Regions from separate parts of the Enterobacter sp. RHBSTW-00175 genome, predicted to be linked through region 1. Evidence: predicted binding sites of a transcription regulator. Region 1 holds the regulator's gene; each other region holds the start of a gene.
What was found. Region 1 encodes LexA, which represses DNA repair genes until DNA is damaged. Its sites were predicted from a motif close to TNCTGTATGTACATACAGNA; they were not measured.

Region 1 (7,830 bases):
CCGCTTTGTCGAAGAATTCTGGCGCGTTAATGCCGTGCAGTACCGACAGGCGCTGTGCCAGCGTGCGGCTCTCTTTCTCAAGCGTGCCGCGGTTGATGGATGGGTTAGCACTCAACAACCAGAACGTAATGGCATAGCGTTGCAGGGTTTCACGCGCGCCAGCCGCCAGCAGTTGCAGGGTGCGGGAGCGAGATGGGTTGATATGCAGCTCGTCATTATTGACGGTGATAAGCCCCTGACGACGCAGCTCTTCGGTCAATTTATCCAGCTCTGCCGCCAGCTCGGTTTTACTCCAGCGCAGGAACAGCTCGGCTTTCAACATCGGATACAGCGCGTCGACATGACGCAGCAGGTCCTGACGAGAAATACGACGATGCTGGGTAATAATGGCGGCCATCAGCGAAGGCAGCATCAGCATATGCGCGATGTTGTTACGATAGTAAGTCATCAGCACCGCCTGCTCGCGCGGCAGAATGATGATGTCGCCAATCGTATCTTTCTCAACTTCGAACTTATTCATCTGCAAGGCATGATCGATAAGCTCGCTGGCGGTTGCGGCAGGCGCCGTCGAGTCCACTGAGTACGGAACATTCCGCATAATGTCCAGATAGCAATCGAGCTGCTCGGTAAGCTGTTCACGGGTCAGTGAACGCTGACGCGATGCCAGCAGCGCAGTACAGCACAGGTTCATGGCGTTGGCCGCACCTGCGTTGTTAATACGCACCATCAGCTCGGCGGCAATGCCGTTCACCGTTGGCGTCAGCCATGCAGGGCGTATCGCTTCGATAGGGTCGATAGACTCGCGCCATTCCGGGACATGGTGGTTAAGGTAGTTCATCAGCGGCATTGGCTCGCCGAAGTTCACGTAGCCCTGACCCAGATTACGCAGCTTGCTCAGACCACGCAGCATCTGTGGCAGGCTCTCTTTCTCTTTGGTCGCACCGCGCAGCTCTTTGGCGTACGTTCCCACTTCCATCACGTGCTCGTAACCGATGTAAATCGGCACCAGCGTAATTGGGCGGGTACCGCCGCGCAACATGGCCTGGATAGTCATCGACAGCGTGCCGGTTTTCGGATCAAGCAGGCGGCCAGTACGGGAACGCCCACCTTCCACGAAATACTCAACGGAATAACCACGGCTGAACAGCTCGCCCAGATATTCGCGGAATACGGTGGAATAGAGCTTGTTACCTTTGAAGGTACGACGAATAAAGAAGGCACCAAGGCGGCGGAAAATCGGCCCTGCTGGCCAGAAGTTCAGGTTAATACCGGCCGCGATGTGCGGTGGCACCAGACCCTGATGATAAAGCACGTAGGAAAGCAGCAGGTAGTCCATGTGGCTGCGGTGGCAGGGCACATAGACAATTTCGTGGCCGTCATGTGCCAGCTGGCGCACGCGCTCGGCGTTGTGGACGTTGATCCCCTGATAGAGGCGGTTCCACGTAAAGCTCAGAATACGATCGGACAGGCGAATCATCTCGTAGGAGAAGTTCGCGGCGATCTCTTCCATCAATGCGATGGCGTTCTGCTGTGCTTTCTCATGCGAAATCTTCTTGCTGCGCGCTTCGTCTTCCACGGCGCGGGCAATGGCTTTAGACGCCAGCAATTTATTGAACAGGTCCTGACGCGCCGGGAGGCGCGGCCCTACGGCTGCAAGACGCTGGCGCGCAAAGTGCATACGTGCCACGCGAGCCAGTTTTTGCGCGATGATTTTATCCGTACCGTGTTCATCTGCCATACGGCGCAGCGACACAGAAGGAGAGAAACGCACGAAGCTATCGCGACCAAGCCAGGACACCGCGAAGAATTTCTGGATACCGTTGAGCATCCGCAGCGGTGGGTTTTCTTCCCCTTTTTCGCGACCTGGGCGACGACCAAACATCACCGATACCGGCACCATCTGCACATCCAAATCAGGATTGCTGCGGTGTAGATCGAGGTAGTCGTGGAACAGCTTGATGGACTCTTCTTTTGGCGTGTAATAGGTAAACACACGCGGCCCGCCGTGAATGAACACGTAGCGCGGCAGCAGAGTACCGTCGATCTCCAGTGGTTCAAGCGGATCGGGTAAATCATGCGCCAGACACTGGGCGCGGAGCGTGAGCAAGTCTGCCTTCGAGTTGTAAGGCAAAACATACATAATAGGGCGAGAGGTATCGAGCCCTAATTCCAGCGCGGGTTCTGCTGGGATAGACTTGCTTTTTACCAGAACGGTTAATGGTAAATTAAGTAATTTGTAGTAAATTCGTGGCCAGCCGGACATAAACGATGTAAAGCCTCTGGTTAATAATGCAATTGCGGCGCAAGGATAACAGAAAGCGCGCAAAATTTCTGTTGTTACCCGTCATACTTCAGGCGGCAGTAAACGCACTGCGTCTATAGTTACTGACGCTATTTCTAATAAAAGGTTCTTTTAATGGCCAATAATACCACTGGGTTAACCCGAATCATCAAAGCTGCCGGCTATTCATGGAAAGGTTTCCGTGCCGCGTGGATCAATGAAGCCGCTTTTCGTCAGGAAGGCGTTGCCGCAATCGTTGCGGTAATCATTGCCTGTTTCCTTGATGTTGATGCCATAACGCGCGTTCTTCTTATTGGTTCTGTGCTTCTGGTGATGATAGTGGAAATTCTCAATAGCGCTATTGAGGCGGTAGTTGATCGTATTGGCTCTGATTTCCATGAGCTCTCTGGTCGTGCAAAAGATATGGGGTCTGCCGCCGTGTTGCTGGCGATTATCACTGCGGTTATCACCTGGGTCACGCTGCTTTGGTCGCATTTCCGATGAGCCTCGAGGAATAATTAAGTCCCTGGTTTTTTGTGCAGTTTTTGGTTCCAAAATCACCTTTGACTGTATATACTCACAGCATAACTGTATATACACCCAGGGGGCGGAATGAAAGCGTTAACGACCAGGCAGCAAGAGGTGTTTGATCTCATCCGGGATCATATCGGCCAGACAGGAATGCCACCTACGCGTGCGGAAATCGCGCAGCGTCTGGGTTTCCGTTCTCCAAATGCTGCCGAGGAACACCTTAAAGCGCTGGCGCGTAAAGGCGTGATTGAGATTGTTTCTGGCGCTTCACGCGGCATCCGTCTGCTGGTAGAAGAAGAGACGGGCATTCCGCTGGTTGGCCGTGTCGCGGCAGGTGAACCTTTGCTCGCACAACAGCATATTGAAGGTCACTATCAGGTCGATCCTGGCATGTTCAAACCGAGTGCAGATTTCCTGCTGCGCGTTAGCGGCATGTCCATGAAAGATATCGGTATTCTCGATGGCGATCTGCTGGCGGTTCATAAGACTCAGGATGTGCGCAACGGCCAGGTGGTGGTGGCGCGTATTGATGACGAAGTTACCGTTAAGCGCCTGAAAAAACAGGGAAATACTGTGCAACTGCTGCCGGAAAACAGCGAATTCTCCCCAATCGTGGTGGATCTTCGCGAACATAACTTCTCCATTGAAGGTCTGGCGGTTGGCGTCATCCGCAACGGAGAATGGCTGTAATCTCCCCCTGACAGGCTACGGAGCCTCCGTAGCCTGATTCATTTCCCACTCCCGGTATTTTTCATGTCACTGCTGACTGCTTCCGATAAGGCATTGTGGCGTCTTGCACTGCCGATGATTTTTTCCAATATCACCGTTCCGCTGTTGGGGCTGGTCGATACGGCGGTTATTGGTCATCTGGATTCACCGGTGTATCTGGGTGGCGTGGCGATTGGCGCAACGGCAACCAGCTTCCTCTTTATGCTGCTGCTTTTTTTACGCATGAGCACCACCGGGTTAACGGCACAGGCGTTTGGCGCAAAAGATCCCCTGCGTCTGGCGCGTGCGCTGGTACAGCCGTTAATTCTGGCGCTGGGTGCGGGTGTACTTATCGTTCTGCTGCGTACACCACTGATTGAGCTGGCATTACACATTGTAGGTGGCAGTGAAGCGGTGCTGGAGCAGGCACGGCTTTTCCTTGATATTCGCTGGCTAAGCGCACCGGCATCTCTGGCGAATCTGGTTCTGCTGGGCTGGTTGCTGGGCGTTCAGTATGCCCGTGCTCCCGTTATCCTGCTGGTTGTCGGGAACGTCCTGAACATAGTGCTCGACCTCTGGCTGGTTATGGGGTTGCACATGAATGTGCAGGGCGCGGCGCTGGCAACGGCTATTGCCGAGTACGGCACGCTGATTATCGGGTTGTGGATGGTCTGGCGTGTTCTGGTTATGCGGGGCATAACACCTGCACTGCTGAAGGCTGCCTGGCGCGGCAATATCCGCAAGCTGCTGGCGCTTAACCGCGACATCATGCTGCGCTCGCTTTTGCTGCAACTGTGCTTTGGCACTCTGACGGTCTTTGGCGCGCGGCTTGGCCCGGAAATCGTTGCTGTCAACGCGGTGTTAATGACGCTGCTGACCTTTACCGCCTATGCCCTCGACGGCTTTGCCTACGCGGTAGAAGCCCATTCCGGGCAAGCGTATGGCGCGCGCGAAAGCGGGCAATTACATGATGTCTGGCGTGCTGCATGTCGTCAGGCTGGACTGGTGGCGCTGGCATTTGCACTCATCTACGCCTGCTTTGGTGAGTATATTGTTGCGCTGCTCACGTCATTACCTGCACTGCGTGAGCTGGCAAGCCACTACATCATCTGGCAGGTGATCTTACCGGTTGTGGGCGTCTGGTGTTATTTACTCGACGGGATGTTCATTGGCGCAACGCGTGGCGCGGAAATGCGTAACAGCATGGCGGTCGCGGTGGGTGGGTTTGGTTTAACGCTGCTCACGGTGCCGTATCTGGGGAATCATGGGTTATGGCTGGCCCTCGCGGTCTTTCTTCTTCTTCGTGGCCTCTCGCTGGCGTTTATCTGGCGTCGTCACTGGAAAAATAATACCTGGCTTTCATCTCGTCACGACATCTCCTGATGGTAAAAGATTCTGAATAAATTCCTGAGTGCCAGATGCTCAACTAAAATTGTTATCACGTCCAGCATGAAATGAAGGTTTTGGGCGGCCCTTTCACTCTTTAACGATGAGGACCTGATGATGAATAAAGACGAAATCAGCGGCAACTGGAAACAGTTCAAAGGTAAAGCGAAAGAGCAATGGGGTAAGCTGACAGATGACGATATGACGGTCATCGAAGGAAAGCGCGATCAGCTTGTCGGTAAAATTCAGGAACGCTATGGCTACGCCAAAGATCAGGCGGAGAAAGAAGTCGGCGACTGGGAAAAGCGTAACGACTATCGCTGGTAGACCGGTAATACCCGCAAGTACAAGGATGTACACCCTGAGGGCGGCCCTGAGCCGCCTTATCTTTTGCCGTTAGCGCGGTTTTTTCTTTACCAGAATGGAGTGGTCATGCTGGCACGCATCCTGATGGCTGCATGATTCGACTTCCACGCACGCAGAGCATAATCCGTGTGCTTCAATCACATTATGGCGCAGGGCGAAGCCCATTTTGGCTGCCAGCGTATGCATAATGTCTTCAACACCTTCTGCACACTCTTCTTTCACCACGCCGCAGCGGTCGCAGATAAACATGGCCGAGGTGTGGGTAGGCTGATCAAATAAATGGCACAGCACATAGCTGTTTGTTGATTCGACCTTGTGCACAAAGCCCTGCTCCAGCAGGAAATCCAGCGCGCGATAGACGGTAGGCGGCTTGGCCTGCGGCTCGCTTGCGCGCAGCAGGTCGAGTAAATCATACGCACTGATGGCGCCCTGTTGCAGGCTCATCAGACGCAATACTTCAAGGCGCTGTGGGGTCAGGCGCACATTGCGTTGCGCACAGAGCTTTTCAGCTTGCGCCAGCAGCTCTTTTGTGGACTTATCCATTTAGCACCTCGGCTGTATATGGGATGGAAAACCCTCACTTTATCATGTTCTGTTAAAAACACCGAGAACCGCCAGGTGTGCTATACCTGAGGCATTGAAATTCGGGGAAACACCTAATGAAAAGACCTGACTGTATTCGACACTGGCGCGATGTGGAAGGCGCGGATGATTCTACTTATCCCGACAGCACTGAGCGTTTTTCCATTGGCGCACCACTGGCCCGTAAACTTGGCCTGGGGCGAATTGGTATTCATCACGAACGCCTGCCGCCAGGGCGGCGTACGTCTTATCCCCATGCGGAAAGTGACGAAGAGGAGTTTATCTATGTACTGGAAGGCTATCCGGAAGCCTGGATAAATGGCTATCTGTGGAAGCTGGAGCCGGGTGATAGCGTGGGGTTTCCGGCCGGAACCGGGGTATGCCATACCTTTATCAACAATACGGATGAAGAGGTCCGGCTGCTGGTCGTTGGCGAGGCCAACAAAAAGCACAACCGCATCTATTATCCACTGAATCCGGTTTATGCCGCCACGCGTGAAGACCGGTGGGTAGACCATCCGCCGCAGTTTTTTGGCCCGCACGATGGAAAACCTGGGCGAAAATAATATCCTCTTCTATAAATATTGAAGGCCGTCACAAAATACAACAGGCCCGGTGGTGATTTAACTTAGGGAAATAGCGGGTCTTTTTGTACTTATTCACAGCAATAGTTCGTTCCTGTTTGGGTGATAACAGACAGGGGTTATTTCATAACAGACTATAAGACGAGCATACTGTGAAGAAACATTTTAAATTTTCGGTGGTTAGCATCGCTGTCTCCTTGTTTATGGCAAATCAGGCGGGAGCAGCCAATACCTGGACAGAAGCGCGTAGTGACGCGATGGGTGGCACGGGCGTAGCGGCAGGCAGCTATGGCAGCGGGGTGTTAATCAACCCGGCATTGCTGGCAAAGGCGAAACCTGACGATGACGTCACCCTTATTTTACCCTCCATTGGCGCGCAGATTTCTGATAAAGACAATCTGCGGGATAAGATTGATGACATCAGCGATGACGTGAACCGTTATCGCAGCACGCTGGATAGCATCAATCTTATCGACCTGTTAAATCCTCTTAGTCCTGCATCGCGGGAAGTTTCTTCTGCGGCAGGCGACCTGGCCGATCAACTGGATTCACTGAAAGGAAAAACTGCCAGCGGTAAAGCGGGTGGTGGGATCGCTGTAAGCATTCCTAATGATGTGCTCTCGGTGGCATTTGTGGCAAAAGCCAACGCGCGTGCACGCGTGAGTTCTTACATCGATCAGGGCGATATCGACAAACTACGGGCAGTGGAAGCTGCACCATCTGCTGTGTTTGGCGTTGATCCGAACGATCTGAAATCGAAAGGTTTTGGCCGTGCGGCAATTGTTTCAGACTACGGCGTGGTGGTGGCGCGTCAGTTTGATATCAGCGGTGTGCCAGTGTCTGTGGGGATCACCCCGAAGCTGCAACAAACCTGGCTGTATAACTACACGGTGTCTATCTACAACTTCAACAGCGACGACATCAACAGCAGCCGTTACCGTAACGATGACACCGGGTTTAACGTCGATGCGGGTATTGCCGCTGACTTTGGCGATAACTGGACGGTCGGCCTGACCGGGCATAACCTCTTCTCGCGCGATATCGATACCAAAGAGGTGGATGGCGTGCGCGATACCTACCAGATAAGCCCTGTCGTCACCGCTGGTGCAGCATGGCATACCGATCTTCTGACCCTGACTGCGGATGGCGACCTGACGGAAACCAAAGGCTTTAAAAGTGAAGAGAACTCTCAGTACGTGGGTGTTGGTGCAGAAGTTACTCCGTTGAGCTGGCTGGCGGTTCGCGCCGGTTACCGGGCAGACGTGAAGAACAATGACAGCAACGTCTTTACGGCGGGTGTCGGGTTCGCACCGCTCAACACGGTACATGTCGACCTGATGGGCCTGTACGGTGAAGACGAAACCTGGGGGGCAGGAGCACAGTTGACTCTGG
Region 2 (7,830 bases), 1.4 Mb from region 1:
AGGGCAACACGCTGGGCCTGACCAACGGATAAGCCAGCTGCCTGGTCGCCCACCACAGTATCAACACCTTGCGCAAGCAAAGGCAGAAACTCACTGACCCAGGCACGGTCAAGAACCGATTGCAGCTCATCTTCACGCGCATCAGGGCGTGCAAGTAGCACGTTCTCACGCAGCGTGGCGGCAGGTAATTGCGGATTCTGCCCCACCCAACTGAGTTGTTTACGCCATGCATCAGGGTCAAGCTCGCGCAGTTCGGCATGATTAATACGCAGCGAGCCGGTATAGGCCATAAAACCTGATAACGCATTCAGCAGTGAGCTTTTACCTGAACCGCTGGTTCCAACCAAAACAACGCGTTGACCCGCAGAAAGCGTAAAGTTCAGCGGTCCGGCCAGCACTTTGCCTTCCGGCGAGAGAACCGAGAAATCGACCGCTTCAACGGTAACTGGCTCTTTGCTGTTCAGCGTGATTTCACCGCGCTCCGGGTGAGCAAGCGGCGTTTCAAGGAAGGTTTTCAGGCTATCAGCGGCACCCACGGCCTGCGCTTTGGCATGATAGAAAGTGCCAAGATCGCGAAGCGGCTGGAAAAATTCAGGCGCCAGGATCAGGGCAAGAAAACCAGCAGAGAGGGTAACGCCAGTGCCGTAATGGCCAAAATCGAGTTCGCCAAGATAGGAGAAACCAAAGTACACCGCCACCACCGCAATCGACAGGGAGGTGAAGAATTCGAGTACGCCAGACGACAGAAACGCCAGACGCAATACTTCCATTGTCCGCTGACGGAAATCCTGCGACGCCACACGGATATTTTCGGTTTCGGCTTCACCGCGGCCAAAAATACGCAATGTCTCCATTCCGCGCAGGCGGTCCAGGAAATGGCCGCTTAAACGGCCAAGCGCCAGGAAGTTGCGGCGGTTAGCATCTGCCGCGCCCATCCCCACCATCGCCATAAACAGCGGAATAAGCGGAGCGGTACAGAGCAGAATAAGGGCGGCTACCCAGTTAGACGGGAAAATGGTGGCCACAATCAACAGCGGCACGCATACGGCCAGCGCCATCTGTGGAATATAGCGTGCGTAATAGTCGTGCATATCGTCAATCTGCTCAAGGATAAGCGTCGCCCAGCTTCCGGCGGGCTTGCCCTGTATCCAGGCGGGACCCGCTTGCTGGAGCCTGTCGAGCACCTGGCGGCGAATTTCGAAGCGTATATGCTGTCCGGCGTGGAACCCGACACGTTCACGCAGCCAGACCACCCAGGCGCGCAGAACAAAGATCAGGACTAATACGATAAAGGGCATCAGAAGCGCTTCGCGCGGGATGTTCTCCATGATCATATGATTGAGAATGCGGGCCAGCAGCCATGCCTGGGCAACAATCAACAGACCGCTGATAAGTCCCAGCAGACGGGAAATATTCAGCCAGCGGCGGGAAATAACGCTTTGCTTTTTAAGCCAGCGAGTTAACTCTTGTTGACGGGTTTTTTCCATTGCGTACTTTGCAGGTGACGTTATTAGAAATTGGGCACGGCAATGTTACAACGGAGAGACAATAAAGGCGACTTATCGCCGCCTTTATTTACGTTTGTTACTGACTTGTAAAGATTATTTACCTGTTTCAGCCAGCCCATCAAGGTAGCGTTCAGCGTCCAGCGCGGCCATACAGCCGGTGCCAGCAGAGGTGATCGCCTGACGGTAAATATGGTCCATCACGTCACCCGCAGCGAAGACGCCTGGGATGCTGGTCTGGGTCGCGTTACCGTGAATACCGGACTGCACTTTGATGTAGCCGTTTTCCAGCTCCAGCTGACCGTCAAAGATAGCGGTATTCGGGCTATGGCCGATAGCCACAAACAGACCCGCCACTTCCAGTGATTCCACGTGGTCGGTGTTCTGCGTATCGCGGATGCGCAGGCCAGCAACGCCCATCTGATCGCCTGTCACTTCTTCCAGAGTACGATTGGTGTGCAGCACGATATTGCCGCTCGCCACTTTATCCATCAGACGTTTAATCAGGATCTTCTCTGCGCGGAAGGTGTCGCGGCGATGGATCAAATGCACTTCAGAGGCGATGTTCGCCAGATACAGCGCTTCTTCTACTGCGGTGTTACCGCCACCGATAACCGCGACTTTCTGGTTACGGTAGAAGAAACCGTCACAGGTTGCGCAGGCAGAAACGCCACGGCCTTTGAAGGCTTCTTCAGATGGCAGTCCGAGGTAACGCGCCGATGCACCGGTCGCGATAATCAGCGCATCGCAGGTGTACTCACCGTTGTCGCCTGTCAGGCGGAACGGACGGTTTTGCAGGTCAACCTTGTTGATGTGATCGAACAGAATTTCGGTTTCGAATTTGGTCGCATGTTCGTGCATACGCTCCATCAGCAGCGGCCCGGTCAGGTCGTTCGGGTCGCCTGGCCAGTTTTCTACTTCAGTCGTGGTGGTCAACTGACCGCCTTTTTCCATACCGGTAATCAACACCGGTTGCAGGTTAGCGCGCGCAGCATAGACCGCCGCGGTATATCCCGCAGGTCCAGAACCAAGAATTAGCAGCTTACTGTGTTTGGCCGTGCCCATGAGATCCCCATTGTTGTTGGCAGACATTTGTCAGGATTGTAGGGAATTTGTTGCCGTAAAAAAAGAGCGCAGCAATTTTGATATCGATATGTGCAATAGACACTGGCGATGGATTGAGCGCTATAACATAACGCTTTCTACTAAAAACCGGTTGTTTATAAGGCAATAAAATGAGGATTAATGGTCAGTCGTTATGAATATCCGGCATGTTGTACTAAAAATCGATGTTTTGCTTTGACAATCCCCTGCGCTTTTGCGAAAACATTGAAGGAAGAAAAAAACCGCGTTAACAGTGTGTCGCATAGACATGCACGTAAATGCCATTTTTACCGGGTCAGTGAAATCTACGCATGGTGTGGACAGACGCCATACGTGATGTCGGTGGCGGCCATTTCAGGCACCGGTCTTCTTACCGTAGAACCCGAATCCGCATCGCGTATATTACATAATCAGGCGGTGTGATGAATAACGGGTACAGGCTCTGAACAGTGATGTGCACAGGGTCCAGGCAGGAGTAGGGAAGGAATACAGAGAGACAATAATAATGGTAGATAGCAAGAAGCGCCCTGGCAAAGACCTCGACCGTATCGATCGTAACATTCTTAATGAATTGCAAAAGGATGGGCGTATTTCCAACGTCGAGCTTTCAAAACGTGTGGGACTTTCCCCGACGCCGTGCCTTGAGCGTGTGCGCCGACTGGAAAGACAGGGTTTTATTCAGGGCTATACGGCTCTGCTGAACCCGCATTATCTGGATGCCTCACTTCTGGTATTTGTTGAGATTACTCTGAATCGTGGTGCGCCGGATGTGTTTGAGCAATTTAACTCCGCTGTACAAAAACTTGAAGAAATTCAAGAGTGTCACTTGGTTTCCGGTGATTTCGACTACCTGTTGAAAACCCGTGTGCCAGACATGTCCGCCTACCGTAAGCTGCTGGGTGAAACCCTGCTGCGTCTGCCAGGCGTGAACGACACACGTACCTATGTGGTGATGGAAGAGGTCAAACAGAGCAATCGTCTGGTTATTAAGACGCGCTAACACGGAACAGGTGCAAAATCAGCGTAGTTTGATTACACTCCTGTTAATCCATACAGCAACAGTGCCGGGGATACCCGGCGCTGTTGTCCGTTTTAGCAAACAGGCAGGACATGCCTGATACCTGGAGAGCCTTTCTTGAGCCAGGAATATACTGAAGACAAAGAAGTCACACTATCGAAGCTAAGCAGCGGACGTCGACTCCTTGAGGCGTTGCTGATTGTTATTGCCCTTTTTGCCGTCTGGCTGATGGCAGCCTTACTCAGTTTCAACCCCTCAGATCCGAGCTGGTCGCAAACCGCATGGCATGAGCCTATCCATAATTTAGGTGGCACGCCCGGCGCCTGGCTTGCGGACACCCTGTTTTTCATCTTCGGTGTCATGGCCTATACCATCCCGGTGATCATCATCGGTGGCTGCTGGTTTGCCTGGCGTCATCGTCAGAACGACGAATACATCGATTATTTCGCGGTTTCGCTGCGCCTGATTGGTGCTCTGGCACTGATCCTGACCTCCTGCGGGTTGGCGGCGATTAATGCCGACGATATCTGGTATTTCGCTTCCGGTGGAGTGATTGGCAGTTTGCTGAGCACCGCGCTGCAACCGATGCTGCATAGCAGTGGAGGCACCATTACGCTGCTCTGTATCTGGGCTGCGGGATTAACTCTGTTTACCGGTTGGTCATGGGTGAGCATTGCCGAAAAACTCGGCAGTCTGATCCTTACTATTTTGACGTTTGCCAGCAACCGTACTCGTCGTGATGATACGTGGGTAGATGAAGACGAATACGAATACGAAGATGAGGACGAAGAGGATACCGCTTCAGCTCCGCATCGCGAATCTCGCCGCGCGCGTATTCTGCGTGGCGCGCTGGCGCGCCGCAAACGTGTGGCAGAAAAATTTGCTAATCCGTTAGGACGCAAAACAGATGCTGCGCTCTTCTCCGGCAAACGCATGGATGACGACGAGCAGGTTGAATACCGTGCTGCGGGTGCCCACGTTGACCCTGATGATGTGCTCTTCTCTGGCAGCCGCGCCACTCCAGGTGATTACGACGAATACGACCCGTTGTTAAATGGTCATTCTGTTAGCGAACCTGTCGCGGCGGCAGCTGCGGCAACGACAGCCGCTCAGGCCTATGCTGCGCCTGTTGAGGCAGTCATGCCTTCCGCGCCGGTGTATGAGCCAGAGCCTCTTACCCAGCAACCTGCGGTTGAGTGGCAAGACGCGCCTGCAATCCCTGCACATCAGCCGGTTATTGCCCCTGAACCGCAAAGCTATGCGCCAGCACAGCCGCAGGAACAGTGGCAGCAGCCATACCAGCCGGAACCGGAATACGCGCCGCAGCCGTACGCGGAGTATGAAGCGCCGGTGTCTCAGCCTTATCAGGACTGTGTCCCGGTTGCGGTTGAGCCTGCTCAGCCTGACGCTGAACCGCAAGTTGAAGTGGAAGAGGTCAAACCGACTCGCCCACCAATGTACTATTTTGAAGAAGTTGAAGAACGCCGAGCGCGTGAGCGCGAACAGCTGGCTGCCTGGTATCAGCCCGTACCGGAACCGAAGCAAGAACCTGTGACCAGGGCTCCTTCCGTTACTGTTCCGCCAGTTGACCCAACACCTGTTGTTGCGCCAGTGGCGGAAAGTGTGAAGCACGCTACCGCGGCGGCGGCAGTTGCTTCGCCTGTCTTTAGCCTTGCATCTGGTGGCGCGCCGCGTCCACAGGTGAAAGAGGGTATTGGCCCGCAGCTTCCTCGTCCTAATCGCGTGCGTGTTCCTACCCGCCGTGAGCTGGCGTCCTATGGCATCAAATTACCTTCTCAGCGTATGGCTGAGGAGAAAGCGCGTGAATCTGAGTACGAAGATGACGCCGATGAGATGCAGCAGGATGAGCTGGGGCGTCAGTTTGCCGCACAACAGCAGCAGCGTTATGGCGAAGAGTATCAACATGAAGCCCGCCCGACTCATGTTCATGAAGAGGATGAAGACGACGTTGCCGAAGCAGAGTTAGCGCGCCAGTTTGCTGCCACTCAGCAGCAGCGCTATTCCGGTGAGCAGCCTACGGGAGCGAATCCGTTCTCGTTATCTGACTTCGAATTCTCGCCAATGAAAGATTTGGTTGATGATGGCCCGAGCGAACCTTTATTCACCCCAGGTGTGATGCCTGAAACGCAAACTGCGCACCAGCAGCCTGCACCTGCGCCGCACGTGCAGCAGCCAGCGCCACAGGCTTATGCGCAGCCGCAACAGCCTCAGCACGCGCCGCAGTTCCAGCAGCCAGCGGCACAGCCGAAGGAAAGCCTGATTCACCCGCTGCTGATGCGCAATGGTGATAGCCGTCCGCTGCAACGCCCAAGTACGCCGCTGCCGTCGCTGGATCTGTTAACGCCGCCTCCGTCTGAAGTTGAACCGGTGGATACCTTTGCACTGGAGCAGATGGCGCGTCTTGTGGAAGCGCGTCTGGCTGATTTCCGCATTAAGGCGGACGTGGTGAATTATTCCCCAGGTCCGGTTATTACCCGTTTCGAACTAAACCTGGCGCCAGGTGTTAAAGCCGCGAGAATTTCTAACCTGTCCCGTGACCTGGCTCGCTCGTTGTCGACCGTTGCGGTGCGTGTGGTGGAAGTTATCCCGGGTAAACCTTATGTCGGCCTGGAGCTGCCAAATAAGAAACGCCAGACCGTCTATCTGCGTGAAGTGTTGGATAACGCCAAGTTCCGCGAGAATCCATCGCCGTTGAGTGTGGTGCTGGGCAAAGACATCGCAGGCGATCCTGTGGTGGCCGACCTCGCAAAAATGCCACACCTGCTGGTTGCGGGTACGACGGGCTCGGGTAAGTCGGTCGGTGTGAACGCCATGATCCTGAGTATGCTCTACAAAGCGCAGCCGGAAGATGTGCGTTTCATCATGATCGACCCGAAAATGCTGGAACTCTCTGTTTATGAAGGTATCCCGCATCTGCTGACTGAAGTGGTCACCGACATGAAAGACGCTGCTAACGCCCTGCGCTGGAGCGTTAATGAGATGGAGCGTCGCTATAAGTTAATGTCGGCACTGGGCGTACGTAACCTGGCCGGTTATAACGACAAGATCGCGGAAGCAGTTCGTATGGGGCGCCCAATTCCGGATCCTTACTGGAAGCCGGGTGACAGTATGGATGCCCAGCATCCGGTGCTGGAAAAACTGCCTTATATTGTCGTGCTGGTAGACGAATTCGCTGACCTGATGATGACCGTCGGCAAGAAAGTCGAAGAGCTGATTGCCCGTCTGGCGCAGAAAGCACGTGCGGCCGGTATTCACCTTGTACTGGCAACGCAGCGTCCATCCGTGGACGTCATCACCGGTCTGATTAAAGCTAACATCCCTACGCGTATCGCGTTTACCGTATCGAGTAAAATTGACTCGCGTACCATCCTCGACCAGGGCGGCGCAGAGTCGCTTTTGGGTATGGGTGATATGCTGTATTCAGGCCCGAACTCCACCTCTCCGGTGCGTGTCCACGGTGCATTCGTCCGCGATGAGGAAGTTCACGCGGTCGTTCAGGACTGGAAAGCGCGTGGTCGCCCACAGTACGTGGATGGTATTACCTCTGACACTGAAAGCGAAGGTGGTGGCGGTGGCTTTGACGGTGGCGAAGAGCTGGATCCGTTATTCGATCAGGCGGTTAACTTCGTGACTGAGAAACGTAAAGCGTCCATTTCTGGGGTACAGCGTCAGTTCCGTATTGGCTACAACCGCGCAGCCCGAATCATCGAGCAGATGGAAGCACAGGGCATCGTGAGCGAGCAGGGCCATAACGGTAACCGTGAGGTGCTGGCTCCGCCGCCGTTTGATTGACCCTTCACCGATTGCAAAGAAGGGTAAATCAGCAAAAATTAAGCATTTTCTTCTGTCGCCTGCCTGCGGGCAGGTTCACAATAGATGACAGAACCCCATATCGGGATGACGTATTTTAAGGAATAACAATGAAAAAATTCGCAATCGCCTGTGCATTACTGACCAGTTTTGTTGCCAGCAGCGTCTGGGCTGATGCAGCCAGCGACCTTAAAAGCCGACTGGATAAAGTGAGCAGCTTCCACGCCAGCTTCACCCAAAAAGTGACTGACGGCAGCGGTAATGCGGTGCAGGAAGGTCAGGGGGATTTGTGGGTAAAACGCCCGAATCTGTTTAACTGGCACATGACGCAGCCGGATGAAAGCATTCTGGTGTCAGACGGTAAAACCTTGT
Region 3 (7,830 bases), 1.5 Mb from region 1:
AGGTTGGGGCACAAATTTCGGAAGGTAAAATTGACGTACTGATTTTCTTCTGGGATCCGCTGAATGCCGTCCCGCACGACCCGGATGTTAAAGCGCTGCTGCGTCTTGCAACAGTATGGAATATTCCGGTTGCGACTAACCTGTCCACAGCAGACTTTATTATTGAATCGCCGCAGTTCAGCTCCCCTGTCGATATTCTGATCCCGGATTATCAGCGCTATCTTGCCGAAAGACTGAAGTGAATGTTATGCCGGGTGGCGACTACGCCTTACCCGGCCTGCAAAACCCTGCCTCCCGTTACGGCTTCTTCGCAACCGGTACATCAATACTCTTCAGAATATCGACAAACGTTGAGGGTTCATTTTTATTGAACAGCAGCCATACACGGTGGCGGGCGCGGGTTAACGCGACATACAGCAGACGGCGCTCTTCAGCATCCGGGAAATCTTCCGGTACTGGCAACAGGGCTTGCTCCATCACTGATTCGCGCGCCGGGGCCGGGAAGCCATCATTGCCGTCTTTTAACCCCACCACAATCACGTAATCGGCCTGCTGCCCTTTACTGGCATGGATGGTCATAAAATCGAGCTGTAGCTTGGGCCAGCGGGTAGCCGCTTTTTCCAGCGCGGCCGGTTTGAGGTGGTGATAACGCGCCAGCACCAGAATGCGCTCTTCAGGTTTCGCATAGCCGCTCAGTTTATCCAGCAGAGGCTCCAGCTGTTCTTCCGCCAGCAAGGTGACGGCTTTTTTATCCCCCGGTGTCAGGCTGTTAAGCGGTTTGGCCAGTTGATGTGGGTTTTGCTGGATGAATCGATTGGCGATTTCGCCGATTCGCGAGTTGAAACGATAGGTGGTGTCCAGATCGCTGCGATCTCCCTCACCAAAATAGTGATGGAACGCGGTGGTCAGTGACAACTGTGCACCGCTGAAGCGATAGATTGCCTGCCAGTCATCGCCAACGGCAAACAGTGACGTGTGTTTATTTTGCGCCCGAAGCGCTGAAAGAAGCGCGGCACGCTGGGGTGAGATGTCCTGGAACTCATCCACAAGGATATGTTTCCACGGACTCACAAAGCGGCCTTTTTCCAGAATGATAATGGCCTGATGGATAAGCCCTGAAAAATCGACCGCATTTTCGTCTTTCAGCGCCGTTTTCCAGGCTTTCAGCAGCGGGGCCATCAGTTTGACCCGTTTCGTAAAGAGCGCGCGGATCTCTTCCGGGGCACTTTCAATCATTTCTGCCTGAGACCCGCCGTGCATCCGCAAAAGGCTTACCCAGCGGTCGAGGCGAGAGCCCAGGCGACACGCCAGTTTTTCATCCTGCCAGAAACTGCCTTCCGGCACGTCCCAGTTAAGTTCTTCTTCCAGCCACTGGCGCCAGCCTTTTGCCTGGGCTTTTTTCTCGCTGCATTGCTGCTGCCAGGTCTTAATAAATAGCGACTGGCGGGCCTGCGTGTCGTTCTCAAGCTTGCTGATCGAAGGAACCTTTTTGCTCCCCTGCTGGATAATGTGTAACGCAAGGGCATGGAAGGTTCTGGCGGTAATATCCTGTGTGCGCAGGCGTTCCTGAATGCGCTCGTCCATCTCCTGCGCGGCTTTACGACCAAACGCCAGCAGCAAAATCTGGTCGGCCACCGCTTCGCCTGTGGTCAGGAGCCAGCCCGCCCGCGCCACCAGCACCGACGTTTTACCGCTCCCTGCCCCGGCAAGCACCAGCAGGGAGTGTTCACCATTTACCACCGCGCGCGCCTGGGCCGGATTCAGTGGTGAGGATTCAATGTTGCTGAAGAAATCGGCGTACTTCGTGAGCATGGTGTCCGTCCATGCCTGGTTATGGGCAAGCCGACTTTTATCAATATCGGTAAGCCATGCCTGACACTGCCGCCAGGCATCGCGGCAATTATCAAACTCATCCAGACGGGAAACCGGCAACGGCAGTGCCGAAAGCGCCACTTTAATCTTTTGCTGCAAACCGGCGGTTTGCTGGCGCGTCAGCCACTTTTGTTGTGCACTGCTTTGTGCAATATCATCAAGAACCTGCTGCAACACCTGCGCAGCAACGGTGCTCATCTCGTCGCTCCACTGGCGCCAGAGGCTATTCAGATGATGATGGAAGCGTTGCGTTTCCGCCCATTCAGTGCCGTGGAGGCGAACCACCTTTTCGGCAGGCAACACAAACTCAAGCTCGCCCCAGACCAGCCCGCGCTTGCAGTGGATAGCTAAAAGCTGATTAAACGGAATGAGATATTCGTGGCGTTCGCCAGAGACTTTTACCCCTGCATTCAGAAGGACAACCTTATCGTAAGGATGTTGAGCCAGGCGCTTGCCCAGTGAAGTTGCTTTCAGTTCCATGTCCTGCCTGATCCACGAAGAGATAATTTACCTGACAGTTTAACTGCCAGTTTTAAGGTGCTCCAGCCTAAAAAAACGTTACAATCACTAAGCGTTAATCATATCGAAAGGAACTGAGGGTTTATGCGTACCGTTCTGAATATTCTTAATTTTGTCCTTGGCGGTTTTGCCACCACTCTTTCCTGGCTTATTGCCACGCTGGTGAGCATCGTGCTCATTTTTACCCTTCCGCTGACGCGCTCCTGCTGGGAAATCACCCGGCTGTCGCTTTTTCCTTATGGTAACGAGGCTGTACACGTCGACGAACTGAACCCGGAAAGCAAAAACGTCCTGATGAATACAGGCGGTACTGTGCTTAACATCCTGTGGCTGATTTTCTTTGGCTGGTGGCTGTGTCTGATGCACATCTTCGCAGGTATTGCTCAGTGCATCACAATTATTGGCATTCCTGTCGGGATCGCCAATTTCAAAATCGCTGCCATCGCCTTGTGGCCAGTCGGGCGCAGGGTTGTTCCGGTTGAAGTGGCGCAAGCCGCGCGCGAAGCAAACGCCCGCCGTCGTTTTCAGTAATTAAGGACAGGCCGCGCTCATGCTAAGCCCATTGATTCGCCGCTACACATGGAACAGCACCTGGCTGTATAACGTCAGGATTTTTATCGCACTTTGCGGTACGGTCGCCCTGCCGTGGTGGTTAAACGACGTTAAGCTCACTATCCCGCTGACCCTGGGCGTTGTTGCCGGAGCGCTGGCAGACCTCGACGATCGCCTGGCTGGGCGACTGCGTAATCTGGTTATCACTCTTATCTGTTTTTTCATTGCCTCAGCATCCGTTGAACTGCTGTTCCCATGGCCATGGCTATTTGCGTTAGGTCTGACGCTTTCAACCAGTGGATTTATTCTTCTGGGCGGGCTTGGTCAGCGCTATGCCACCATTGCGTTTGGCGCATTGCTGATTGCTATCTACACCATGCTGGGCGTATCGCTTTACGATCAATGGTATCAGCAGCCCGTTCTGCTGCTGCTTGGCGCTATCTGGTATAACCTGCTGACGCTTACCGGACATCTCATTTTTCCGGTTCGCGCTTTACAGGATAACCTCGCCCGCAGCTATGAACAGCTGGCGCATTATCTGGAGCTGAAATCCCGTTTATTTGACCCGGATATTGAAGAAGAAAGCCAGGCGCCACTTTACGATCTGGCGCTGGCAAACGGCCAACTGGTCGCAACCTTAAACCAGACCAAAGCCAGCCTTCTTACGCGGTTACGCGGCGATCGCGGTCAGCGAGGAACGCGCCGGACTTTGCATTACTATTTTGCCGCCCAGGATATCCACGAGCGTGCCAGTTCATCGCATGTGCAATATGCAGCCCTGCGGGAAAAGTTTCGCTACAGCGATGTTATGTTCCGTTTTCAGCGGCTACTTTCAATGCAATCCCAGGCGTGTCAGCAGCTGTCCCGCTCCATTTTACTGCGCACGCCGTATCAGCATGATCCACGCTTTGAACGCGCGTTTAGCCACCTTGATGCAGCGCTTGATCGCGTGCAGGCCAGCGGGACATCCCCGGAGCAGATAAAAGCGCTGGGTTTCTTACTCAATAACCTGCGGGCGATAGACGCGCAACTGGCCACCATTGAGTCTGAACAAGCCTTGGCGATGCCGAACAATGACGCTGATAACCAGCTTGCCGATGACAGCCTTCACGGCTTTAGCGATATGTGGTTACGGCTGAGCCGTAACTTTACCCCAGAATCGGCTCTCTTCCGCCACGCCGTAAGAATGTCGCTGGTGCTGTGCGTCGGTTACGCGTTTATCCAGATAACCGGCTTGCATCATGGCTACTGGATATTGCTGACCAGCCTGTTTGTTTGCCAGCCAAACTATAACGCCACCCGCCACCGGCTCGCGTTGCGTATTATTGGTACCCTGGTGGGTGTCGCAATCGGCCTTCCGGTACTTTACTTTGTCCCGTCCATTGAAGGGCAGCTTGTCCTTATCGTGATAACCGGCGTGTTGTTCTTTGCATTTCGCAATGTGCAATACGCGCACGCCACGATGTTTATCACCTTACTGGTATTGCTGTGCTTTAACCTGCTTGGCGAAGGGTTTGAAGTCGCCCTTCCCCGCGTTATTGATACGCTGATCGGCTGTGCCATTGCCTGGGCTGCAGTCAGTTTTATCTGGCCGGACTGGCGTTTTCGTAATCTGCCGCGCGTGCTGGACAGGGCTATGAATGCTAACTGCCGATACCTGGATGCCATTCTTGAGCAATATCACCAGGGTCGTGATAACCGTCTGGCCTATCGCATCGCCCGCCGTGATGCGCATAACCGCGATGCGGAGCTTGCATCGGTGGTATCGAACATGTCAACGGAACCTGGCGCTACGGCAGAAATCCGTGAAACCGCCTTTCGTCTGCTGTGCCTGAACCATACCTTTACCAGCTATATTTCTACGCTGGGCGCTCACCGAGAAAGGTTAAGTAATCCGGGTATTCTGGGATTGCTGGATGATGCCGTTTGCTATGTCGACGATGCACTTCACCACCGTCCAGCCGATGAACCCCGTGTTCGGCAGGCCCTGGATGAACTCGCCCAGCGTATCGCCCATCTTGATCCTGGTACCGACAGCAAAGCCCCGCTGGTTCTTCAGCAAGTTGGCCTGCTTATTGCTCTGCTGCCGGAAATTTGTCGCCTACAACAACTGATTGCTACATGGCGGAACGATTCTCCGCAGGCTCTGGCAACGCGTTAAACCATTCCGTGAGTTCCCGGCGAATCTCTGCCGGGAGCGCCGCTTCATGCAGCCCTTCTATTGCACCTTCAAGCGCAAAAAGCACTTTAATCCCAAGTTGTTTATTTTGAACTCTGATTTTCAGCCAACTCGCTTTTGCCCCCAGTTCCCGTAACATTTCTTCGTTGGTGATCCCGACTTCAAAAAGCAGAACCTCAATCTGGAAAGTGAGATTGGGCAGGTCTTTAAGCCGGTTGCGCTGATAGCGCTGATATCGCTCCCGCCTGGCCGCCTCAAGCGCAAAAGAGGAAAGCTGGAGTAGTGTCCCCCTGTCCTGCCACAACCCGTCATCAACCCGGAAGTAGTTAAGCAGCACTGGCCGACCCCGTTTCAGAAGGGTCAAAAAAGAGGAGGCGTGTTTCACATAGTAGGTAGCGCTTTGCTCACAGGCGCGCAGATAGAGTTCCCCATCAGACACCATGGCAAATACGGCGTTATCGACCGCCAGGGTATAGCCACCAAAGAGTGCGCGGTGATGAATATCACCCAGTTCTGAAAGGTATTCCTGGGATTTATAAATCCGTTCATAAGATATCTTTTTCATGATATTTCCCTTAAAAATCATACTGTAAAGAGGCTAATTCTTACTAACGGATCCGTTAGCAGGAAAATAGGCAACTTATCGCCAGTGAGCAAGATGAATTTTCTTTAGGGGCCGATCATGAGCAAAATTTGCGAGTCGCTTTCCGAAAATGAGGTTGATCTTTATGCATACAGGGGTTACTGTATATTCATACAGTAACTACAGGGCTGGAATGAATATGTACACTTCAGGCTACGCAAATCGCTCAACATCTTTCTCTTCTACCGCAAGCAATGTCGCTAAGAAATCCGTCGGGAGCGTGTCGACAGGTCTTATCAGTGAAGTGATTTATCGAGAAGACCAGCCCCTATTAACCCAACTTTTATTACTTCCTTTATTACAACAGCTTGGCCAGCAGTCGCGCTGGCAGCTCTGGCTGACGCCACAACAAAAACTGAGCCGTGAATGGGTTCAGTCCGCAGGATTGCCGCTGACAAAGGTCATGCAGATTAACCAACTCTCACCTTGTGATACGGTCGAGTCGATGATCCGTGCATTACGTACCGGAAATTACAGTGTCGTGATCGGGTGGTTACCAGACGAACTGACGGAAGAAGAACATTTTCGACTGACTGAAGCAGCCGAGGAAGGTAACGCCATCGGTTTTATTATGCGTCCGGTTCATCCAGATTCTTACCGCAGAGGACAACTTTCTGGGCTAAAAATTCACTCGAATTTGTATCATTGAGTAAATTTAGGAGTTTTCCTGGAATTTTTTTCGACCACAAGATGTGGAAATAGTTCCATGCGTTAAATCTGCGGAAAGGCTTGTCTGGTGCGGTTCCCGTTAATTTTACTGCACAATTTCCATACAAAAAATGTTAAATATTAGGTATACGGAACTTTTTTTTTCATATGCCTGACGGAGTTCACACTTGTAAGTTTCTAGCTACGTTGTAGACTTTACATCGCCAGGGGTGCTCGGCCTAAGCCGAAGATATCGGTAGATTTATATTTGACCACGCCCCCCGGTGAAGGATTTAACCGTGATTTCTCGTCGGAGATCTTCATGGCAAATTTTGGATGATAACGAGGCGCAAAAAATGAAAAAGACAGCTATCGCGATTGCAGTGGCACTGGCTGGCTTCGCTACCGTAGCGCAGGCCGCTCCGAAAGATAATACCTGGTATGCAGGTGGTAAACTGGGCTGGTCTCAGTTCCATGACACCGGCTGGTACAACAGCAAACTGAACAACGATGGCCCTACTCATGAGAGCCAGCTTGGTGCAGGTGCGTTCGGTGGCTATCAGGTTAACCCGTATGTTGGTTTTGAAATGGGTTACGACTGGTTAGGTCGTATGCCATACAAAGGCGACACCGTAAATGGCGCTTTCAAAGCTCAGGGCGTACAGCTGACTGCTAAACTGGGTTACCCAGTAACTGACGATCTGGACGTGTACACCCGTCTGGGCGGCATGGTATGGCGTGCTGATTCCAGCAACAACCAGATTGGCAGCGATCACGACACTGGCGTTTCTCCAGTATTCGCAGGTGGTGTTGAGTGGGCTATGACCCGTGACATCGCTACCCGTCTGGAATACCAGTGGGTTAACAACATCGGCGACGGCAACACCGTAGGTGTTCGTCCTGACAACGGCATGCTGAGCGTAGGTGTTTCCTACCGTTTCGGCCAGCAGGAAGAAGCTGCACCAATCGTAGCTCCAGCTCCGGCTCCAGCGCCAGAAGTACAGACCAAGCACTTCACTCTGAAGTCTGACGTTCTGTTCAACTTCAACAAAGCTACCCTGAAACCAGAAGGTCAGCAGGCACTGGATCAGCTGTACTCTCAGCTGAGCAACCTGGATCCTAAAGACGGTTCAGTAGTGGTTCTGGGCTTCACCGACCGTATCGGTTCTGACGCTTACAACCAGCAGCTGTCTGAAAAACGTGCTCAGTCTGTTGTTGATTACCTGGTATCTAAAGGTATCCCGGCTAACAAGATCTCCCCACGTGGTATGGGCGAATCTAACCCAGTTACCGGTTCTACCTGTAACAACGTGAAAGCTCGCGCTGCACTGATCGACTGCCTGGCTCCAGATCGTCGTGTTGAGATCGAAGTTAAAGGCATCAAAGACGTTGTAACTCAGCCAGCGGCATAAGTTAT
Region 4 (7,830 bases), 700 kb from region 1:
ACGCGCTAAAAACCAGTGTTTAGCGCCCTGAGCCCGAGTTTTTACATGCTTTATGCTACCAGCAACCAGAGAAAGTGGTATTCTCAGTTGCATCTCGCAAGCCTGACTTGTGGTAACTATTAACCTGCTAACCCTGTGACCTGCATCAATGTTTGCAGAGCATCGACAAGGAGACTTATCGTGTCTGAACTGTCTCAATTATCTCCACAGCCGCTGTGGGATATTTTTGCCAAAATCTGTTCCATTCCGCACCCGTCCTATCATGAAGAACAGCTTGCCGAACATATTATTGGCTGGGCGAAGGAAAAAGGTCTGCACACTGAGCGCGACCAGGTTGGCAACATTCTGATCCGCAAAGCCGCAACCGCAGGCATGGAAAACCGTAAACCGGTTGTACTGCAAGCGCACCTGGACATGGTTCCACAGAAAAACAACGATACCGTTCACGATTTCACTAAAGATCCTATTCAGCCGTATATCGACGGCGACTGGGTAAAAGCGCGCGGCACCACGCTTGGCGCGGATAACGGTATTGGCATGGCATCAGCCCTGGCTGTACTGGCAGACGACAGCGTTGAGCACGGCCCACTGGAAGTACTGCTGACCATGACCGAAGAAGCCGGTATGGACGGGGCTTTCGGCCTGCAAGCAAACTGGCTGCAAGCGGATATCCTGATCAACACCGACTCAGAAGAAGAAGGCGAGATCTACATGGGTTGCGCAGGCGGGATCGATTTCATCACTACGCTGCCACTGTCCCGTGAAGCGATCCCTGCTGGTTTCCAGACCTTCAAGCTGACGCTGAAAGGCCTGAAAGGGGGTCACTCTGGTGGCGATATTCACTTAGGCCTGGGTAACGCCAACAAACTGCTGGCGCGCTTCCTGGCAGGCCACGCGGCTGAACTTGACCTGCGTCTGGTTGATTTCAACGGCGGTACGCTGCGTAACGCAATCCCGCGTGAAGCATTTACCACTGTTGCAGTACCCGCGGCAAAAGCAGACGAGCTGAAAAAACTCTCCAGCGTTTATCTGGATATCCTGAAAAACGAACTGTCTGCAAAAGAAAAAAACCTGACTGTGGTTCTGGAATCGGTATCGACAGATAAAGCCGCTCTGACTGCACAGTCTCGCGACAACTTTATCCAGTTGCTAAATGCCTCGCCAAACGGTGTTATTCGCAACTCTGACGTCGCAAAAGGCGTTGTGGAAACTTCTCTGAACGTTGGCGTCGTGACCATGAGCGACGACAGCGCAGAAATCATCTGCCTGATCCGTTCACTTATCGACAGCGGTAAAGAGTACGTTGTCAGTATGCTGGAATCTCTGGGCAAACTGGCTGGCGCATCAACGTCCGCTAAAGGTAGCTACCCAGGCTGGCAGCCGGATGCAAGCTCACCGGTAATGGCTCTGGTGCGTGAAACATACCAGCGTCTGTTCAACAGCACCCCGAACATTCAGGTGATCCACGCGGGTCTGGAATGTGGTCTGTTCAAAAAACCGTATCCGGATATGGATATGGTGTCCATCGGGCCAACCATCACCGGGCCACACTCCCCGGATGAGCAGGTTCATATCGAAAGCGTGGGCCACTACTGGACCCTGCTGACTGAACTGCTGAAAGCGATTCCTGCGAAGTAAAACCCTCACCCCAGCCCTCTCCCGCTGTACGGTCCGGGGACATAGTGAACACTTGTTCGGGGACATGGTAGACACTTACAACTAAGGCATAAGAACCCGTTTATGGAGTCGCTTATGTCCTGGGATGCGAGAGATACCATGTCATTACGTACCGAGTTTGTTTTGTTCGCCTCGCAGGACGGGGCGAACATCCGTTCCCTCTGCCGTCGCTTCGGCATTTCACCTGCCACCGGCTATAAGTGGCTTCGCCGCTGGGCGGAGGAAGGGGCCTCCGGCCTTCAGGACCGCCCGCGCATACCGCACCATTCCCCGAACCGCTCATCTGACGACATCACTGCCCTGCTGCGTATGGCGCATGACCGCCATGAACGCTGGGGCGCACGCAAGATAAAGCGCTGGCTGGAAGACCAGGGGCACACCATGCCCGCCTTCAGCACCGTCCATAACCTCATGGCCCGTCACGGTCTGCTGCCGGGCACTTCACCGGGCATTCCCGCCACGGGACGGTTCGAACATGACGCGCCGAACCGCCTCTGGCAGATGGATTTTAAGGGCCACTTTCCCTTTGGAGGCGGCCGCTGCCATCCGCTCACCCTGCTGGACGACCACTCCCGATTTTCCCTGTGCCTGGCGCACTGTACCGATGAACGGCGCGAGACCGTGCAGCAGCAGCTGGTCAGCGTGTTTGAGCGCTACGGCCTGCCGGACCGGATGACGATGGACAACGGTTCTCCGTGGGGAGACACCACCGGCACCTGGACGGCGCTGGAGCTGTGGCTGATGCGTCTGGGTATCCGGGTGGGGCACTCCCGGCCGTATCATCCGCAGACGCAGGGTAAGCTGGAGCGTTTTCACCGGAGCCTGAAGGCAGAAGTGCTGCAGGGGAAGTGGTTCGCGAGCGGGGGCGAACTGCAGCGCGCCTTCGACCACTGGCGGACAGTCTATAACCTTGAACGCCCGCATGAGGCGCTGGATATGGCGGTACCGGGGTCGCGGTATAAGCCGTCAGAGCGGCAGTACAGCGGCAACACCACGCCCCCGGAATACGACGAGGGCGTGATGGTCAGGAAAGTGGATATCAGCGGAAAGCTGAGCGTGAAAGGGGTAAGTCTGAGCGCAGGCAAGGCGTTCAGGGGAGAACGGGTCGGGCTGAAGGAGATGCAGGAAGACGGCAGCTACGAGGTGTGGTGGTACAGCACGAAAGTGGGGGTGATCGACCTGAAGAAAAAGTCGATCACCATGGGTAAAGGATGTTAAAAAGTGTTCACCATGTCCCCGAACACCTGTCTACCATGTCCCCGGACCGTACACCCGCAGGGAGAGGGTGAAAAACACAGGCCCGGTAAGCGGTAGCGCCACCGGGCTTTTTTACAATCCCAATACCAGCTGTCGCTCAAGCTGCGGATCCAGAAGCGTGACGTGTAATCCCACCAGCCGAACCCCTCTTCCACCCCGTCGTTCTTCCCAGGCCTTTTTTGCCGTCGCGATAAGATCGTCTTTATTCAGGCGCGGCCAGACGTGCTCCTGGGTGGTTTGCTGAAAATCATTGAACTTGAGTTTGATCCCCTGGCGGGCAATCAGAAGGTCTGGTTTCACCCTGGCGAGGCGTCGTTCCAGCTCCGGGTAAAGTTGCCCGGTAATAATGGCCTCGCATTCAGCCCAGTCATGAATATCTTCAATCAGCGTACGCTCTACGCCAACGGATTTACGCAGCCGCTCGTTATTCACGCTCCGCTCGTCAATGCCCTGGCTGCGCTCCCACAGAACACGGCCAAACTTCCCGAAACGCTTGAGCAGCATCACGAGATCGCTGCGCTGCACATCTTCGCAGGTACGCAGCCCCATACTTTCAAGCTTCGCGGCTGAGACTTTCCCGACACCGGGTATTTTTCCAAGCGGTAATGTTTTTAAAAAAGCCGGAACGTCATCCGGGGTGATGACGTACTGGCCATTCGGTTTATTCAAATCTGAAGCGATTTTTGCAAGGAACTTCACCGGCGCAACGCCTGCCGATGCTGTTAGGTTCAGCTCACGGGCAATAGTCTGGCGGATCTCCTGTGCCATCAGCGTGGCAGAGCCGTGGCAATGGACGCTGTCAGTGACATCCAGATAGGCCTCATCAAGCGAAAGCGGTTCAATCAGAGACGTGTAACGGGAGAAAATGTCCCGGATATGAACGGAGGCTTCTTTGTAGGCTTCAAACCGGCCAGGCAGAAGGGTGAGGTGCGGGCAGAGTTTCAGCGCCATCGCCGTCGGCATGGCGCTGCGCACGCCAAATTTGCGCGCTGGGTAATTGGCAGTGCTGATCACTCCACGCTGGACGCGGCTACCGCCAATGGCGATAGGGATATCCCGCAGCGCCGGGTTGTCACGCATCTCCACTGCGGCAAAAAAACAGTCCATATCCACATGGATTATTTTGCGCATAGTAAGCCCTCACTTATAACTGGATAAGTATACAGTAAATTTGTGAGGATTGAGAAGTGGATGTGGAAAACGCCGGGTGGCGACTGCGCCATACCCGGCCTACAAAACCTTAAATAATGCGTTGCTGTTCGCGGGCCATTCTTTTTTTCCGCGCATCGCACGGCTCCGGGCAATCGCAGACTTTTTCCATCCCCAAAGAAGAGATACCGCCGCAACTGCCCTGTATGCTTTTACGCTTGATGATCCAGCCTAACGACATGCCGAATACCACCAGCACAAAGACCAAAAAGGTTGCCAGAAACGTCAACATCATCAGCCTCCAAAGTCATCCAGCATGATGTTCTCATCTTCCACACCCAGATCTTTGAGCATCTTAATGACGGCCGCATTCATCATTGGCGGACCACACATGTAGAATTCACAATCTTCCGGTGCTGCGTGCTGCTTCAGGTAGTGCTCATAGAGAACGTTGTGGATGAAGCCCGTATAACCTGTCCAGTTATCTTCCGGCTGCGGGTCAGACAGCGCCACATGGAAGGTAAAGTTAGGATTTTCACGCGCCAGTTGTTCGAATTCATCGTCATAGAACATTTCGCGCAGCGAGCGGGCCCCGTACCAGAAGCTTATTTTTCGTTGACTGCCGAGCCGTTTAAGCTGGTCGAAAATATGCGAACGCATCGGCGCCATCCCTGCTCCGCCGCCGATAAACACCATTTCAGCATCCGTCTCTTTAGCGAAGAATTCGCCAAACGGGCCCGAGATCGTGACTTTATCACCTGCTTTCAGTGACCAGATATAAGACGACATCACGCCCGGTGGTGCATCCGGCACAGCCGGTGGTGGCGTGGCGATACGCACGTTAAGCATAATGATGCCCTTCTCTTCCGGGTAGTTAGCCATAGAGTAGGCACGTAACGTTGGCTCATTGACCTCTGACGCAAAGCGGAAGAGATTAAATTTATCCCAGTCGGCGCGGTATTCGTCCGGCACGTCAAAATCGGCGTAAGCAACGGTGTGCTCCGGGCACTCAATCTGGATATACCCGCCTGCGCGGAAGGGCACATCTTCCCCATCAGGCACGCGCAGTTTCAGCTCTTTAATAAAAGTGGCTTTGTTATCGTTAGAGATAACCTCGCACTCCCATTTTTTGATGCCGAAGATCTCTTCCGGCAGCTCAATTTTCATGTTCTGGCGCACCGCAACCTGACAGGCCAGGCGGCAACCGTCTTTCGCCTCACGTTTCGTGATGTGCGCCAGTTCAGTTGGCAAAATGTCGCCACCGCCCTCTTTCACCGTCACACGACATTGCCCACAGGAACCCCCGCCGCCACAGGCCGAGGAGACAAATATCCCGTTACCCGAAAGCGTGTTAAGCAGTTTGTCGCCCGCCGGAGTGCGGATCTGGTTCTGCGGCTCGCCATTAATATCAATAATGACGTCCCCGGCGTTCACAAGCTTAGAACGCGCAGCCAGTATCAGCCCAGACAGTACCAGTACAATGAGCGTGAACATCGCCACGCCAAGAATAATTTCCATATCTAAGCCCTCAGAGCTGCACGCCGGAGAAGGACATAAAGCCCAGCGCCATTAGCCCGGTGGTGATAAAGGTGATCCCTAAGCCTCGCAACCCTGCGGGCACGTTGGCATATTTCATTTTTTCCCGGATCCCCGCCATGGTGACAATCGCCAGCATCCAGCCAATACCGGAGCCAAAGCCGTAAACGATGGATTCACTGAAGTTGTAATCACGCTGGACCATAAACGACACGCCGCCGAAGATGGCGCAGTTCACCGCGATCAGCGGCAGGAAGATCCCCAGCGCGTTATAAAGCGACGGGAAATATTTATCGAGGATCATCTCAAGTATTTGTACCAGCGCCGCAATCACACCGATAAAGGTGATGAAGTTAAGGAAGCTCAGATCGACTCCCTCAACCAGCGCGCCATCACGCAGGACAAAGTTGTACACCAGATTATTAATCGGTACAGATAATCCGAGCACCACGGTGACCGCCACGCCCAGACCAAATGCCGTTGATACCTTTTTGGACACTGCGAGGAAGGTGCACATGCCCAGGAAAAACGCGAGCGCCATATTTTCAACAAACACCGCGCGCACAAACAAACTCAGGTAATGAGACATTGTCGGTTACTCCTTTTCCTGCTGCTCTGGTTTCAGGGTACGAATCAGCCAGATCAGCAAACCGATAATGAAAAATGCGCTTGGGGCCAGCAGGAACAGCCCGTTAGGCAGATACCAGCCGCCATGTTGCACCGTGTCCAGCACCGTGATACCGAACAGCTTGCCGCTGCCGATTAACTCACGCAGGAAACCCACCGTCAGGAGAATGACCCCATAACCCAGGCCGTTGCCGATACCGTCCATAAAGCTCGCCAGCGGCGGCATCTTCATGGCGTAGGCTTCAGCGCGCCCCATCACAATACAGTTGGTGATGATCAGACCAACAAATACCGAGAGCTGTTTTGAGGTTTCATAGGCAAAAGCGCGCAACAGCTGATCGACGACGATCACCAGTGACGCGATAATCGCCATCTGCACGATGATCCTCACGCTGTTCGGAATGTGGTGGCGGATCATGGAGATAAACATGCTGGAAAATGCAGTAACCAGCGTCACCGCGACGGTCATCACCAGCGCAGTTTCCAGCTTGGTAGTCACCGCCAGTGCAGAACAGACGCCAAGCACCTGCAACGTAATCGGGTTATTGGCTAAAAGCGGGCCAACGAGTACCTTTTTAACTTCTTTCAATTCACCCGCATCAGCCATTGTTCAGCGCTCCTTCACGTACATTTTTCAGGAAGGGGCCAAAACCCAGCTCCCCCATCCAGAAGTCAAAACTGTGCTGCACGCCTTTGGACGTGAGTGTAGCCCCGGAAAGCCCGTCCACAGCGAACTCATCACCTGGACGCGCCGCACCTTTCATCACTTTCAGCGCGGGTAATCCGTCATCGTCGAGCACTTTTTTACCGATAAACTGCGCCCGCCAGTTAGGGTTCTCGATTTCACCGCCGAGCCCCGGCGTTTCGCCCTGGTCATAGTAGGTAATGCCTTTCACCGTGCGACCGTCTGTATCTAACGCAACAAAGGCATACATCATTGACCACAGGCCGTTGCCGTAGATCGGCAGCACCATCTCCTGCACGCGTTTTTTCTCGTCGCGTACCAGATAGATCTCCGCAAGATTGCTGCGTCGCTTAATGCCGGCCGGATCTTGAGATGCTTCCAGCACAATGCTCATCTGTGGATCTTTCAGTGCCTGAGCCTGATTATATTTCGCTGGGTCGCGGTCCAGCAGCTCACCTGTTTTGAGATCCACCAGCCGGGACGAAATGCGTTCGGCAAAGATTTTTGCCACATCATCCGCGCTCATCCCGTCCTGCATAAGCCCGGCAACCGCCAGAATGTTGCGCTGTTTGTCCAGTGCGCGCTGCTCCTGCTGAAGAGGTTTTAAACCCACGGCAGATCCCGCCACCACGATGGAACATACCAGGCAGAGCACCAGCACCACCAACAGCGTTTTGCCGGTGTTGTCGTTATTTTTGATATCAGCCACGCGCTTTCCTCCGCTTAATGTTGGCGCGTACCACCAGATAATCGAATAGCGGCGCAAACAAGTTGGCAAACAAAATGGCCAACATCATCCCTTCCGGATAAGCCGGGTTGACCACGCGAATCAATACACACATCACGCCGATAAGCGCGCCGTAGCACCATTTCCCTTTGTCGGTAAATGAGGCCGAAAC

Region 2: the regulator LexA is predicted to act here: its motif matches at 3,648-3,667, upstream of HV107_RS18075 (DNA translocase FtsK 4TM domain-containing protein).
Region 3: the regulator LexA is predicted to act here: its motif matches at 5,865-5,884, upstream of sulA (SOS-induced cell division inhibitor SulA).
Region 4: the regulator LexA is predicted to act here: its motif matches at 4,083-4,102, upstream of dinB (DNA polymerase IV).

What each region holds. Positions count from the first base shown of each region.
Region 1 is NZ_CP055930.1:2,434,644-2,442,473, forward strand. Features, by position in the region: gene plsB (glycerol-3-phosphate 1-O-acyltransferase PlsB) at 1-2,263, opposite strand, end outside; gene HV107_RS11505 (diacylglycerol kinase) at 2,417-2,785, shown strand; gene lexA (transcriptional repressor LexA) at 2,894-3,502, shown strand; gene dinF (MATE family efflux transporter DinF) at 3,566-4,903, shown strand; gene HV107_RS11520 (CsbD family protein) at 5,024-5,233, shown strand; gene zur (zinc uptake transcriptional repressor Zur) at 5,303-5,815, opposite strand; gene HV107_RS11530 (cupin domain-containing protein) at 5,932-6,420, shown strand; gene traF (conjugal transfer protein TraF) at 6,591-7,830, shown strand, end outside.
Region 2 is NZ_CP055930.1:3,801,856-3,809,685, forward strand. Features, by position in the region: gene cydD (heme ABC transporter permease/ATP-binding protein CydD) at 1-1,487, opposite strand, end outside; gene trxB (thioredoxin-disulfide reductase) at 1,602-2,570, opposite strand; gene lrp (leucine-responsive transcriptional regulator Lrp) at 3,115-3,609, shown strand; gene HV107_RS18075 (DNA translocase FtsK 4TM domain-containing protein) at 3,745-7,440, shown strand; gene lolA (outer membrane lipoprotein chaperone LolA) at 7,569-7,830, shown strand, end outside.
Region 3 is NZ_CP055930.1:3,962,883-3,970,712, reverse strand. Features, by position in the region: gene mgsA (methylglyoxal synthase) at 1-242, shown strand, start outside; gene helD (DNA helicase IV) at 298-2,352, opposite strand; gene HV107_RS18880 (YccF domain-containing protein) at 2,476-2,922, shown strand; gene yccS (YccS family putative transporter) at 2,942-5,104, shown strand; gene HV107_RS18870 (TfoX/Sxy family DNA transformation protein) at 5,061-5,687, opposite strand; gene sulA (SOS-induced cell division inhibitor SulA) at 5,905-6,414, shown strand; gene ompA (porin OmpA) at 6,770-7,825, shown strand.
Region 4 is NZ_CP055930.1:3,139,156-3,146,985, reverse strand. Features, by position in the region: gene pepD (cytosol nonspecific dipeptidase) at 181-1,638, shown strand; gene HV107_RS14905 (IS481 family transposase) at 1,741-2,895, shown strand; gene dinB (DNA polymerase IV) at 3,007-4,065, opposite strand; gene nqrM ((Na+)-NQR maturation NqrM) at 4,175-4,378, opposite strand; gene nqrF (NADH:ubiquinone reductase (Na(+)-transporting) subunit F) at 4,378-5,601, opposite strand; gene nqrE (NADH:ubiquinone reductase (Na(+)-transporting) subunit E) at 5,612-6,208, opposite strand; gene HV107_RS14880 (NADH:ubiquinone reductase (Na(+)-transporting) subunit D) at 6,215-6,853, opposite strand; gene HV107_RS14875 (Na(+)-translocating NADH-quinone reductase subunit C) at 6,846-7,640, opposite strand; gene HV107_RS14870 (NADH:ubiquinone reductase (Na(+)-transporting) subunit B) at 7,633-7,830, opposite strand, start outside.